Regions from separate parts of the Enterococcus rotai genome, predicted to be linked through region 2. Evidence: predicted binding sites of a transcription regulator. Region 2 holds the regulator's gene; the other holds the start of a gene.
What was found. Region 2 encodes CtsR, which represses protease genes until heat stress. Its sites were predicted from a motif close to TTGGTCAAAAAAGGTCAAANA; they were not measured.

Region 1 (7,657 bases), 1.1 Mb from region 2:
TTCTAAGTAATTATTATAGGAAGTATAATTTGACTTGTAAACAGGCAAATATAGAAAGGGGTTTTCAAAATGGATTATGTAAAGTTGGCTGAAAACATACTGGAGAATGTTGGAGGAAGTCAAAATATTCTAGCCGTGTGGCATTGCGCGACTAGACTACGTTTCAACTTAAAAGATGAAACAAAAGCCAACACAAAAATAATTGAACATTTGGATGGCGTCGTTACAGTGGTTCAAAGTGCTGGTCAATATCAAGTTGTGATCGGCAATTCGGTTACAAAAGTCTATGATGCCATTACATCACTAGACTCAAATTTAGGAAATGATGAAAGGAATAACAAAAATGTAGAAGAAAAGCAAAGCCTTGTCAACAGACTACTTGCTTTTGTTTCAAGTGTATTTACACCATTTTTAGGCGCCTTAGCAGCCTCAGGAATTTTAAAAGGCTTATTAGTTTTAACAACAACTTTTAACATTTTTTCAGAAACAGATGGCGCTTATCAAGTTTGGAATGCAGCCTCTGACGCAATTTTCTATTTTTTACCACTCTTTATCGGTTTTACTGCTGCAAAGCAATTAAAAGTGAATCAATTTGTAGCAGTTACCATTGCTGGCGCTTTAGTTTATCCTAATCTAGTTTCTTTATTATCTGAAACAGGCGGTATTGATTTCTTTAGCTTACCAATCCAAGCAGCAACATACTCTGCTTCGGTTATTCCGATTTTACTAACAGTCTGGGTATTATCATACATTGAACCGTTCTTTGATAAGCTATTCCCTGAATCTGTCAGAAATATTTTTACACCTTTGTTATCAATCATGATTATGGTACCACTGACTTTATTAGTTGTTGGACCTATCGGAAATGTGGTCAGTAAAGTATTGGCCACTATCTTAGCTTCTTTATATAATTTCTCGCCAATGATTGCTGGGTTTATTTTAGGTGGTATTCATCAAGTTATCGTAATCTTCGGCGTTCATTGGGCCTTGATTACGTTAATGATTAATAATATTTCAGAATACGGGCAAGATCCATGGTTACCAATTGTTTGTATTGCAGTTTTTGCTCAAGCTGGTGCTGCATTAGGCGTATTTTTGAAAACGAGAGATAAAAAAATGAAGTCACTTTCAGGTTCAGCTTTTGTAACTGCCATTTTTAGTATCACAGAACCTGCGATTTATGGCGTTAACTTAAAATTGAAAAAACCAATGTATTTTGCTTTAGCTTCAAGTGCGATTGGTGGTGCTATTGCTGGTTTTGGAGAAGTAAAAGCTACAACATTTACTTTTCCAGGAATTTTAGCTATTCCAACTTATTTAGGTGATGGATTTATCTTTGAGGTCATAGGTTTACTCGTTGCCATTGGACTAGCAACAATCTTGACGTATTTTTTTGGTGATGTGAATAGCACTATTGAAGATAATGTGGTTGACCTCAATAACAGTAATTCTGATAATTTTAGTGTTTTACCTGTAAAAGGAGACCTTATTCATTTATCTGATGTAAATGACGAAGTATTCGCTTCAGGAGCAATGGGCAAAGGGCTAGCTGTTATTCCAACTGATAATACAGTTCGTTCTCCGATCCAAGGAACTGTAACTACGATTTTTGAAACTAAGCATGCCATTGGTTTAACAAGTAAAAATAACGTTGAAGTCTTACTTCATATAGGTCTTGATACCGTTAATTTAAAAGGACAATATTTTGATGTGTTAGTTAAAGAAGGCCAAGAAATTACGCTTGGTCAAGAATTAGTTCAGTTTGATCGTACGAAAATTAAAGAAGCTGGATACAATCCTACAGTCATTATGGTCATTACTAACAGTCTAGATATTCCAACTCTAGAAGTAAACATTGCAAATAAACGTCCAGTAACAATTAATTAAACATAAAGGAGATAGTTCCAATGAATTTAAGAAAAAACTTTCTTTGGGGTGGCGCTACTGCTGCCAATCAATATGAAGGCGGCTATTTAGAAGGCGGAAAAGGTCTAACGATCAATGATGTCGAAATGGGCGCAGAACACGGTAAAAAACGAGAAATCCATGATTCCATTCAAAATGATGCTTATTATCCAAGCCATGAAGGTACTGATTTTTATCATCGATACAAAGAAGATATTTCTATGTTTGCGGAGATGGGCTTTAAAAGTTTTCGTTTATCCATTTCATGGGCACGCATTTTCCCTAATGGTGATGATTTAATTCCAAATGAAGCAGGTTTACAATTTTATGATGATGTATTTGATGAACTCTTGAAATATGGAATTGAACCTATCGTAACCTTGCATCATTTTGAGCTGCCTTTAAATCTCGTGACAAAATACGGAGCTTGGAGAAATAGACAACTTGTTGAACTATCAGTTCGTTATGCCAAAACTGTAATGGAACGGTATAAAAACAAAGTAAAGTATTGGATTACTTTTAATGAAATCAATGCACTATTTATTTCATCAGCTCCTTGGCATATGGCTGGAATTTTATATAAGGAAGACGAAAATAGACATAATACAATGTTACAAGCCGCTCACCATCAATTAATTGCTAGTGCTTTAACCGTGATAGAAGGGAAAAAAATTAATCCTGATTTTCAGTTTGGATGTATGCTGCTATACCCTTGTACCTATGCCGCAACATGTAATCCAGAAGATCAAATTACAGTTCGCAATAAGCTCCTATCAACTTATTATTTTGGTGATGTCCAAGTCAGAGGAAAGTATACAAATACTTGCTCATCCTATATTGACTCTTTAGACGGATCTATCGATTTTGAACTCGGTGATGAGGCAATTCTGGCTAAAGGGACTGTTGATTACATCTCATTTAGTTATTACTTTTCAGGGATCGAAGGGGTTGGAGAAGATATTGAGATGGCTGAAGGAAATCTGTCTAGTGGAGGTAAAAACCCTTACCTTGATATGACAGAATGGGGTTGGCAAATCGATCCAATCGGTCTACGCAATTCTTTAAATAGTTTGTATGATCGTTACCAAGTCCCCTTATTTATTGTCGAAAATGGCATTGGTGCACTTGACGAAGTGAAAAATGATGGTTCAATCGAAGACGATTATCGAATCGATTATCTAAGACAACATATTTCTGCGATGGTTGACGCAGTAGAAAAAGATTTCGTCGATTTAATTGGTTATACAGTGTGGGGGCCCATCGATATTGTTTCAGCAGGAACTGGCGAAATGAGAAAGCGCTACGGCTTTATCTATGTTGATAAAGATGACCAAGGACACGGAACGCTAAATCGCTCTAAGAAAAAATCATTTGATTGGTATAAAAAGGTCATTGAAACCAACGGGAATTATGTAAAATAATTGAAAGGAGCCCTTCCTTATGGAAGATTTTGATTTAATTTTAGAATCCGGGGAAAAAAAGTTTACTTATTTTTTTGAAAATAGCTTTAAGTTCTTTTTAAAATCATTTATGGCAGGTTGCTATTTAGGCATTGCAATGGTTTTATCGCTTTTTTTAGGAAGTATATTAAATACTTTTGATGCAAATATAGCGAAAATAGGTTACTCTATGTTTTTCGGTTTAACCTTCGTTTTAATTGTTTTTTTAAATGGAGAACTGTTTACTGGTAATTGTTTAACAACTAGTTTTCCGATTTTCAATAGAACAAGAAGCATTACAGAGATGGGGAAAATGTGGTTTATCTGCTTAATTGGTAATATTGTAGGAGTTTCATGGTTTTTGTGGTTGTTTGTTAAAAGCCAATCTTTCACTCATATAGTGAATCCATATATAAATACACTGCTAGAAACAAAATTGAATTTTAGTTTTGATACGCTGTTTATTCGTTCAATTCTCTGTAACTTTATAGTGTGCATTGCCACCTACATTGCTTTAAAAATAGACAACGAAATGGCAAAAACTAGTATCATGCTCTTGGTAATTTCAACATTTGTAATTGCAGGTTTCGATCACTGTATTGCAAACATTGGTTTATATGTGATGGGAATAACATTAGGACAAGTAGATATTTCTCTATTAATGTTAAATAATATTTTTATATCGATCGTAGGAAATATTATTGGTGGTTCCCTAATGTTAGGCATTCCACTCTACTTGATTCTAAAAAAGAAATGATGTTTGAGAATAATTTAGCCTCTAAGACGATGTCACATTTCAATTATCAAAAAATAACCGAACTAGCTATAGCTGACGGTTATTTTTTTGTCTTTTGAACCCAGGATTTTTTTAAGTCACTTTATTTATAAAACTAAATTATAACATTTTAAAACGAGTTCAATTGCTTGATTCTTGTCCAAAAGATGCTATAATAATCTCAAAGGTCAAAAATGGTCAGCAGACTATTCGACCTATTTAAATGACTTTGAACTATCATTAGTCTTATTTTGAAAGGACGTGTTTTATCCTATGGTTTGTCAAAATTGTCAACAAAATCCAGCAACGATCCACTTATATGCAAATGTTAATGGTCAAAGAAAGCAATTAGACTATTGCCAAAGTTGCTATCAAAAATTAAAAGCACAAGCAAACGATAATCAACCAACAATGTCTCAACAAGATCCATTTGGTTTTGGAAGCTTAGATGATCTATATCGCTCTTTATCTCGTCAAATGCAGGAACAACAAGGGAATCCTAATGGTCAAACCCCACCTACCCAATTTGGTGACGGCAATGGCTTTAACGGCGGTCAGCCTCCAAGAGGTGGTGCTGGTCAATCGAACGGCTTACTTGGTGAGTATGGTATCAATATCACCCAAGCTGCCAGAAATGGAGATGTTGACCCAGTTGTCGGTCGTGATGAAGAAATCAAACGTGTGATTGAAATTTTAAATCGCCGTACCAAAAATAACCCAGTTTTGATCGGCGAACCTGGTGTTGGTAAAACAGCCGTTGTCGAAGGTTTAGCACAAAAAATCGTGGATGGCGATGTACCGCAAAAATTATTGGACAAAGAAGTCATTCGTTTAGATGTCGTCTCTTTAGTTCAAGGTACAGGTATTCGCGGACAGTTTGAAGAACGGATGCAAAAATTAATCGAAGAAATCAAACAAGCTGAAAATGTCATTTTATTCATTGACGAAGTTCATGAAATCGTTGGCGCAGGTGCTGCAGGTGACGGAAACATGGATGCTGGTAATATTTTAAAGCCAGCACTCGCTCGCGGTGAGCTACAAATGGTAGGCGCCACAACTTTAAATGAATATCGGATTATCGAAAAAGATGCTGCCCTAGAACGTCGGATGCAGCCTGTCCGTGTGGATGAGCCAACGGTGGACGAAACGATTGCGATCCTTAAAGGCTTGCAAAAACGCTATGAAGATTACCATCATGTAAAATATACAGATGAAGCCATCAAAGCTGCTGCAACGCTATCAAATCGTTATATTCAAGATCGTTTCTTACCAGATAAAGCCATCGATTTATTAGATGAATCTGGTTCTAAAATGAACTTGACGATTCAAATCGTTGATCCTAAAACAATCGAAAAGAAACTCGTAGATGCAGAAGCGCAAAAACAACAAGCATCTGCTGAAGAAGACTTCGAAAAAGCAGCTTATTATCGTGATCAAATCAACAAATTACAAGCAATGAAAGAAAAACAAATCAGCGACGAAGAAACGCCAGTAATTGGTGAGAAAAATATCGAAGCCATCGTTGAACAAAAAACAGGAATTCCTGTCGGTGATTTGAAAGAAAAAGAACAAACACAACTGAAAAACCTAGCTGTCGACCTAAAAGCTCATGTCGTTGGACAAGACGATGCAGTTGATAAAGTATCCAAAGCCATTCGTCGAAATCGTGTTGGTTTAGGAAAACAAAATCGTCCGATCGGTTCGTTCCTCTTTGTAGGACCAACTGGTGTTGGTAAAACAGAATTAGCCAAACAATTAGCATACGAACTATTTGGTTCAGAAGATTCTATGATCCGTTTTGACATGAGTGAATACATGGAAAAACATAGTGTCTCTAAATTAATCGGTTCCCCTCCAGGTTATGTTGGTTATGACGAAGCAGGACAATTAACGGAGAAAGTTCGCCGTAATCCATACAGTTTGATTTTACTCGATGAAATCGAAAAAGCGCATCCTGATGTATTGCATATGTTCTTGCAAATTCTTGATGATGGACGTCTAACAGATGCACAAGGTAGAACTGTTAGTTTCAAAGATACGATCATTATTATGACAAGTAATGCTGGAACAGGCAACGTAGAAGCCAATGTCGGCTTCGGCGCTGCTCGTGAGGGTCTTACAAAATCTGTTTTAGGGCAGCTGAATAATTTCTTTACACCAGAATTCTTGAATCGTTTTGACGGTATTGTTGAATTTAAAGCACTAAGTAAAGAAAACTTGATGAATATTGTCAGCTTGATGCTAGATGAAGTCAACGGCTTACTTGCTCATCAAAAAATTCATATTGAAGTGCCGACAGACGTAAAAGAAAAATTGGTTGATCTCGGCTATGATCCTTCAATGGGCGCTCGACCATTACGTCGAACCATTCAAGAACAAATTGAAGATGGCATCGCTGAATACTTCTTGGATCATCCAGAAGAACATCAATTAGTTGCTAAACTAGATGATGATGGAAAAATCATTGTAACAGGTGAAATTGCTATAGATTCTAGTGATACCAATGAAGCAACAACTGAAGAAGCATAAAAAGTGAAGTCAATCAGGCAAACTGATTGACTTTTTTGTGTTTTTCAAGACAAATTTCTTTTTATTTGAGCTAAAAAAATTTATAATAAGAGTGAGTGAAATTTATATCAAATTTTAAGAAAGATTATTCCAGCTCCATTGATTCTGTGAATATTCTGTTTTTTATTATTAACGTAAAAAGAATGAAACTGAGGTGAAAAAAATGAAATTAGTCAATGTAACCAACAGCTACAAACAGTTAGTCAATAAACAACTAGAAAATACCGATGCATACTTTGTTAAAGTTTATTCAGCGGGTAACACGACCGTCGTTTATACAGAAGCTGCTCAACATGCTGAAATATTGATCGTAAATAAAAAACGTGCTGTCCGTAAAACTGAAATCAATGAAATCCTGACTTATGTTTTAAAACGGATACCAAAAGAAAAATATGACCGTGATCAAATTTCGATTATTGAACTAAAAGATGTTATCGAAATTTCGATTCCGATGACTTCTAGTCTTGTAGAAAGTTAGATACCATCAATAAAAAGAATCTTGTAGAAAGTTAGATACCATCAATAAAAAGAAAGCTGAACATTCATTTTGTTCAGCTTTCTTTTTTATTCCTTACTGTAACTTACCTCACCGATTTCATCATCTGTTGAATTTTTAAATAGATACCAGCATAGTCCTGAAACTAATAACACTGACACTGCAACGATCATCACCTGAAAAAACACATTCGTTGTAGTCGTTTTAAACAAGAAACCAATTATGATTTGACCAACTGGAACTGCACATTGTGAAACAGCCATAATCGTGGCCATTATTTTACCAATATTTTCTTTTGGTGTTATTCTTTGAACCATGGAAATCAAGTAAATAGAAATAAGACTCATCATCATTCCAATTGGAATTCCAGTTATAATAAATACTGCAAAGCCAATCATATTTCCCATAGGATTTCCTGCAAACATTAAACCAACGTTCATTAAAATCAATAATAGACCAGATAGCGTAAACATT
Region 2 (7,657 bases):
GATAATCTTCGTCCTGCAGCAATCGCCACGGGTGTTAAATCAATTTTGCCAATCACATCGCCAACAGCGTAAATACCAGTTTGTGTTGTATTCTGGAATTTGTCCACTTTTACATAGCCTTGATCTGTCAGCTCAACATGTGTATTTTCTAGCCCTAACGTATCTGTATTAGGTTGACGACCAGTTCCAAATACAATACTATCAGCTGTGATTTTAGTGCCGTTTTCAAAAGTGATCATCAATTCTCCTGATTCAAACTTTTCAATCGAACGAGGAGTTGAATGAGGATAAATATGCATGCCATCTTCAGCATAATGCTCAACTACTTTTTCTGATAACATTTCATCGAAACCTCGTAATGGACGGTCTTTTCTAAATGCCCAATGTGTCTCAGATCCTAATCCGTGAATAGTTCCAGCAAGTTCAGCAGCTATGTAGCCTGCTCCAACGAAGACTACTCGTTTTGGTAATTCTTCTAAAGCAAAAAAGCCATTAGAATCGATCGCATATTCTTCACCTGGAATTCCTAATTTTTTAGGACGTCCACCAGTTGCAATCAAAATATTAGGAGCTGTATAACGTTCGCCTCCTGCTTCGACTGTGTGATCATCAACAAACGTTGCATACTCTGCTAAAACTTCTACATTATTACTATCTAACCCACGATGGTAAGCCGCATGTAGATTATCAATGTACGCCTCACGATTTTGAACGAGCTTTTCAAAGCTGAAGGATTTTACCTCTACATCCATTCCATACCCTGCTGTATCTCGTTTGATCATTTCCATCATTGAGCTTGCTTGCCACATTACTTTTTTAGGGACACAACCAACATTCACACAAGTTCCGCCAATATCAGCCGCTTCAATCAATAAAACCTTGGCCCCGTGCATCCCTGCACGATTAGCAGAAGCAATTCCACCACTGCCACCGCCGATTACGATATAATCATATTGTTTTGTCATTGTTCACTTATCCTTTCTGCAATGAAAGGGACAAGCTGTAACAGCCAATCCCTCACTCAAATTATTTATTTCTTTTTACGAATCATATCACCAACTACTACTGGTTCTTCAACTGGCATTGTTAAAATCATCATTGGATTTGGTGCTCGATCGATTGACTCGTCCTCTTCATTATACATAACATCTACTGTTTGATGGAAGTGTTTGAACCCAGGACCGTAAAATTCAATTTCGTCGCCTACACTAAAATGATTTCTTTGACGAATCGTTGCGACTTTTGTTTCGGGATCATACGCCATCACTTCCCCGATAAATTTATATTGCGGGATCTTGCGACGTTCTCCAAATAACTGTTCTTCATCGGTTGGTACATGGTAATAAAAACCAGTTGAAAGCTCTCTTTGCGCTACTTTCCAAAGCTCATCGATCCATTCTTGTTTGCACTCATAATTTTCAGGATCTTCCATATACGTATCAACCGCTTTTTTGTAGACATTTGCTATTGTAGAAACGTAGTGAATCGACTTCATTCGGCCTTCGATTTTAAAGCTATCAACACCATTTTGGATCAATTCAGGAATATGTTGGATCATTGCCATATCCACTGCGCTCATCGAAAATTCTTCTTCAACTTCACCTTTATCAGTCAAACTTGTACGTTCAGCGCCAAAAGGCATATCATAAAGCTCGTATTTCCAACGACAAGATTGTGAACAACCACCACGATTCGCATCCCGCATCGACATATGATTAGACAACGTACATCTACCAGAATAAGAAATACACATTGCCCCATGAATAAACGCTTCAATTTCCACATCTGTATTTTTGCGGATTTCTGCGACTTCGTCCATTGATACTTCACGTGCTAACACCACACGTTCTAATCCTTCGTTTTTCCAAAACTCTAATGTTTCATAGTTTGTCGCTGATGCTTGTGTAGATAAATGGATCGGCAAGCCTGGCGCTTCCGCTGCACAAATTTCAATCAAAGCTGGATCAGAAACAATGACTGCTGAAATCCCAACATCACGAATTTCTCTGAAAAAGTCTCCTGCTCCTTCTTGATTTCCTTCATGCGTAACCATATTTGCTGCTACATAAACTTTTGCTCCATGTTCGTTGGCGAAAGCTACTCCTTCAATCATATCTTCTTTTGTGAAATTTCCTGCACGACTACGTAGACCGTAAGCATTGCCACCAATATAGACTGCATCGGCGCCATAGTGAATAGCTGTTTTTAGTTTTTCTAGCGTCCCTGCTGGTGCTAAGACCTCAGGACGCTTCAGTGTTCGTTCATTTGTCATATGTTTTTTTCTCCTTATTTTATCTCGTCTGGATCCAAATCAAAGAACCCGATATCTAAACCACGATTTTCTGGATGAAGAGCTTCTATTTGTTCAATTGCCACTTGTGCTTGCTCACTCGACCAAAGTCCAGCTTCTATTTTTTCCTTAGCATCTGCAAATAGCTTTGCAACGTTCACAAAATTTTCTCCAGGCGCATAAATGCCATCAAGCTTCCACTTTGTGTAATTATGTTCATGAAGCTTGTCCAATTCACCAATTAAATTTACATCATTATCTGCAAAAATATGGGTACCATGACTGTCTTCATAAATGGAATAGTGCGTTTCTTCTTTTTTAGGCTCAGATATAAATAGGCCACGCTCTTTACTGGCTGATTCATCATTTTTAGTAAAATTATAGTAATTTTGCAACAATGGTCGTTTTGATTGATGAATACATGTAGCACCATACACAAGGACCTCAGCTGGAACCATCAAATTATCCTTCATTGCTTTCATTTCTTCAAAAGGAACTTCACGAGCCAAAACTGCACCGATCGATCCACGTTTTGCCCAGAAATTAATTTGACGAGAGCTAGTTACTAAGGTTTCTCCATCATAAATATACGGAATATCGATTCCATCACGCTGCAAAACAAATACTACCCCTGGATCTCCAACAGTTATTTGATCAACATTGATTTCTTGTAAAAAAGTCAAATATTCCGGGACCTTCTTCATTTTTTCCGGATGCATGATCCCATTTAGCGCAACAGTCACTTTTTTTCCTGCATGATGGGCCTTTTCTGTAATAATACGCTGTTCCTCACGAGAAAATGACGTTGGCAAACGCAACCCGAACATCTCTTCTCCAATGTATAAAGTATCTACCCCTACTGCTAATAACGCATCTGCTTGTTCAACAGATTCAGCAGTCGCAATAAGTTCTATCATTTTGTATCCTCCTTTAAAAGCTGAATGAACCCGCTTAGCATCGACTGAAAAATAGGGAAATTTGAATGTGACGTTCTTTGTCACAGGCTAATTTTATCTTTTTTCCGAGATGCTGGTTCATGAAGCTAGATAATTTTAAAAGCTGAATGGGCTTGTTCAGCTCTGACTGAAAAATAGGAAATAGGGATGGTGGTGTTTTTTGCCACTATTCATATTTATCTTTTTTCCGAAGAGCTAGCCCATGAAGCTAGATATCTCAAAAGCTGAACAGAATCATTCAATCCTTTTACAAATTCATCTAACAGCAATGCTTTTATCTTTTTACACAGTCTTCTCACAACTGTTTTATAGTAGCACAGGTTCACAAACTTTCCAATAGACTCTCTTTATTTTAACGCTCATTTTTCACAAAATAAAGAGTGTTCGCTTACTTTTTTTTAAGAAAAAAAGCTGTACAAAACAGATTCGTTTTGCACAGCGAATTATTGATTTTAGCTTTAAATTGTTTGTAATACTTGCTCTGGTTTGGGTGATTTAACATTTAATGTAATCTTGCCCTTACTTGCGCCAATCGTCACTTTATCTCCAAGATGAATTTGACCAGAAAGTAATGCTTCACTTAAACGATCTTCTACTTCTTTTTGTAAAGCTCTACGAATTGGGCGTGCACCGTATTCTGGATCAAAACCGACTTTTCCAATCACTTCAATCGCTGCTGCTGTGATTTTTACATTAACATCCTGTTCTCTTAAACGCTGAATAATCGATTTACTCATGATTTTCACGATTTCGTGAATTTCTTCCTGATCCAATGAACGGAAAACAACTGTTTCATCCACACGGTTCAAAAATTCTGGGCGGAAGGCTTTTTTCAGCTCTTCCATGATCCGTTTTTGCATTGCACCGTAATCTTTCGTTAGATCCTGAACATTGAAACCAACATTTTTTTCATCACGAATCGCCGTTGCGCCAATGTTTGATGTCATAATCAAAATTGTATTTCTAAAGTCTACTTTTCGTCCTTTAGAATCTGTTAAGTGACCATCGTCCAACACTTGTAACAAGATATTGAAGACATCAGGATGAGCTTTTTCTACCTCATCCAGTAAAATAACAGAATACGGTTTTTGACGAATTTTTTCGGTTAACTGACCGCCTTCTTCATACCCGACGTAACCTGGAGGGGAACCAATCAAACGACTAGTACTGTATTTTTCCATAAACTCAGACATATCTACCCGAACAAGAGCATCCTCACTACCAAACATGGTTTCAGCTAAAGCTTTTGCAAGTTCTGTTTTACCAACACCGGTTGGTCCTAAAAACATAAATGAACCAATTGGTCGATTTGGATCTTTCAAACCACTACGGGCTCTGCGAATCGCACGCGACACAGCTTGAACCGCTTCATCTTGTCCGACTACTCGATGATGTAAGATACTTTCCAATTCAAGCAATCGTTCACTTTCCTTTTTCTCTAATTGCTGTAAAGGTACACCTGTCCATTGTGAAACAACATTCGCAACATCTTCTTCTGTTACCCGATTTGCGTAACCAGAAGCCTCTTTTTCTTCTAATAAGAGAATATTTTCTAATTTTCGAGCTAATTTTTTCTCTTTTTGACGTAATCTAGCTGCGCTTTCAAAAGACTGAGATTGAATGGCTTCTTCTTTTTCTTGAACCAAACGAGCAATTTCTAAACGTAAGTTATTGATTTCAGAAGGTTCATCCGCTAAATCCAAGCGAACTTTAGCTGAAGACTCATCCATCAAATCGATTGCTTTATCTGGTAACTGACGAGAATTGATATAGCGTACAGATAATTGAACTGCTGCATGAAGTGCATCATCTGTAATCTCCACACCATGATGTTCTTCATATCGAGATCGTAACCCTTTTAGAATCTCTTCTGCCTCTTCTGGTGTTGGTTCATCAACTTGTACACGAGCAAAGCGTCGTTCTAAAGCAGAATCTTTTTCGATATACTTTTGATATTCATCTAATGTTGTTGCACCGATTGTTTGCAACTCACCTCTTGCAAGTGCTGGTTTTAAAATATTTGATGCATCGATTGCACCTTCAGCACCACCTGCACCAATCAGAGTATGCAATTCATCAATAAATAAAATGACTTCGCCATCTTGGTAAATCTCATCGATTACCTTTTTGAGACGATCTTCAAACTCTCCACGATACTTAGTACCAGCTACTAAAGCGCCCATATCCAACATCATCAAGCGTTTTTCTTGCATATCTTCTGGCACTTCACCATTTACGATTTTTTGTGCTAACCCTTCAGCAATCGCTGTTTTACCAACACCAGGTTCTCCAACTAAAACAGGGTTATTTTTTGTACGACGGCTTAAAATTTGAATCAAACGTCTAACTTCTTGTGAACGTCCAACTACTGGATCAAGATTTTTTTCACGAGCTAATTTTGTTAAATCACGTGCTAACGAATCTAATGTTGGTGTTCCTTTTGGCGTTGCCTTTTGAGCTTGATTATTTCTTCGACGTCCTACATTACCACTCATTTGTGGATCTGTTATACCGATTTTTTTCATTAAAAGCTGGCGCATTTTGGATAAACTTAAGCCCAGATTCAATAAAATACGTGATGCTAGTATATCTTCATCTCTTAATAACCCTAATAAAATATGTTCTGTACCAATATTTGGTGCACCTAAACGCTTGGCTTCATCACCAGCATATGCAAAAATTTGCTTTGCACGAGGAGAATAAGGCAAGTATGAACCTTTAGGATAGGCTTTTACAGTACCATAACCCGTTAAGTGTTCGATTTCTTCACGAATATCGTTTTTATCAGCATTCAACTGGCGCAATGATTTCCCAGCAATTCCATTTGGCTCCAAAACTAATGCCAATAGCAAATGCTCTGATCCAACAGATTGATGCCTAAAATATTTTGCTTCTTCTTGTGCAATGGCTAAGACTGCCTTGGCACTTTCTGTAAATAATTCATCCATATTATCATTCCTCCTCGTAACTCAAACGTTCTAAAAATGAATGCATCAATTGAGCACGTAAATAATCTTCATTTGATCCTGCTTTGCCTAGAACTTGTTTTCCAAGAACTGACAACATCAGGTTTCCTTCTCTTTTGGTGATCACTTCTTCTTCGTACAACTTTTGTATAAAAATCAGTGCATCTTTTTCTGAAAGTTCATTGCCTGTAAACTGAGCAATCTGTTTTAACAATTGATCACTATCAGAAATTTGAACCTTGGCGATTCGAATGTAACCACCGCCACCACGTTTACTTTCAACAGAATAGCCGCGTTGAATTGTAAAGCGTGTATTGATAACATAATTAATCTGGGATGGAACACAATTGAATAAATGAGCCATTTCGGCTCTGCGAATCTCAATTTTACTGCTCTCTTCAAGAATCTTCTTTAGATATGCTTCTATTAAATCCGAAGTATTTTGATTACTCATCACACTCATCCTTTTCCCTTGACTAATACTGACCTTAATTATACATAACTTCAACTGTTTAATAAAGTGGAATGCCTGATTTGATAAGAAAAAGTAAATATAGATAACGCCTTGGGTATTTTATTAGAACAAAAAAGAACAGAGCAATTACTCTGTTCTTTCAATCGGGAAGACAGGATTCGAACCTGCGACCCCTTGGTCCCAAACCAAGTGCTCTACCAAGCTGAGCTACTTCCCGTAGCTATAATAATAAAAAAAGACTAAACGTTTAAAAGGAACTAATACACCTAACCTTCTAATCCGCAGTCAAACCTATCAACTATGCACCCAAAGGGAGTCGAACCCCTAACCTCTTGATTCGTAGTCAAGCACTCTATCCAGTTGAGCTATGGGTGCTACATGTCATACATCTGTATGTCACTGCAATGCCGAGGACCGGAATCGAACCGGTACGGTGATCACTCACCGCAGGATTTTAAGTCCTGTGCGTCTGCCAGTTCCGCCACCCCGGCGAACAAGCTAAGCGGAAAACGGGGTTCGAACCCGCGACCCCCACCTTGGCAAGGTGGTGCTCTACCACTGAGCTATTTCCGCAATTTGGATGCCGGCTAAAGGATTTGAACCCTCGACCCTCTGATTACAAATCAGATGCTCTACCAACTGAGCTAAGCCGGCGTATTCGCCAAGTATTAAACGAGACTAAAAATGCGGGTGAAGGGACTTGAACCCCCACGCCGTAAGGCGCTAGATCCTAAATCTAGTGCGTCTGCCAATTCCGCCACACCCGCAAAATATTCCTATGAGCCGTGCAGGGCTCGAACCTGCGACCCTCTGATTAAAAGTCAGATGCTCTACCAACTGAGCTAACGGCTCAAAAAATGGAGGTTGACGGGATCGAACCGCCGACCCCCTGCTTGTAAGGCAGGTGCTCTCCCAGCTGAGCTAAACCTCCAAGACAACACTTTAGCGTGGCGACGTCCTACTCTCACAA

Region 1: a site for CtsR is predicted at 4,304-4,324, ahead of ATZ35_RS00525 (ATP-dependent Clp protease ATP-binding subunit). Genes of this name have one in related genera too.

What each region holds. Positions count from the first base shown of each region.
Region 1 covers NZ_CP013655.1:109,515-117,171, forward strand. Annotated here, with positions in the region: gene ATZ35_RS00510 (beta-glucoside-specific PTS transporter subunit IIABC) at 70-1,887, shown strand; gene ATZ35_RS00515 (6-phospho-beta-glucosidase) at 1,908-3,326, shown strand; gene ATZ35_RS00520 (formate/nitrite transporter family protein) at 3,346-4,101, shown strand; gene ATZ35_RS00525 (ATP-dependent Clp protease ATP-binding subunit) at 4,393-6,648, shown strand; gene ATZ35_RS00530 (DUF1827 family protein) at 6,851-7,165, shown strand; gene ATZ35_RS00535 (MFS transporter) at 7,252-7,657, opposite strand, start outside.
Region 2 covers NZ_CP013655.1:1,220,340-1,227,996, reverse strand. Annotated here, with positions in the region: gene gor (glutathione-disulfide reductase) at 1-965, opposite strand, end outside; gene ATZ35_RS05710 (peptidase U32 family protein) at 1,031-2,272, opposite strand; gene ATZ35_RS05705 (peptidase U32 family protein) at 2,287-3,207, opposite strand; gene ATZ35_RS05700 (ATP-dependent Clp protease ATP-binding subunit) at 3,705-6,194, opposite strand; gene ATZ35_RS05695 (CtsR family transcriptional regulator) at 6,199-6,666, opposite strand; tRNA gene ATZ35_RS05690 (tRNA-Pro) at 6,831-6,904, opposite strand; tRNA gene ATZ35_RS05685 (tRNA-Arg) at 6,989-7,062, opposite strand; tRNA gene ATZ35_RS05680 (tRNA-Leu) at 7,093-7,178, opposite strand; tRNA gene ATZ35_RS05675 (tRNA-Gly) at 7,189-7,260, opposite strand; tRNA gene ATZ35_RS05670 (tRNA-Thr) at 7,269-7,341, opposite strand; tRNA gene ATZ35_RS05665 (tRNA-Leu) at 7,373-7,454, opposite strand; tRNA gene ATZ35_RS05660 (tRNA-Lys) at 7,467-7,539, opposite strand; tRNA gene ATZ35_RS05655 (tRNA-Val) at 7,546-7,618, opposite strand.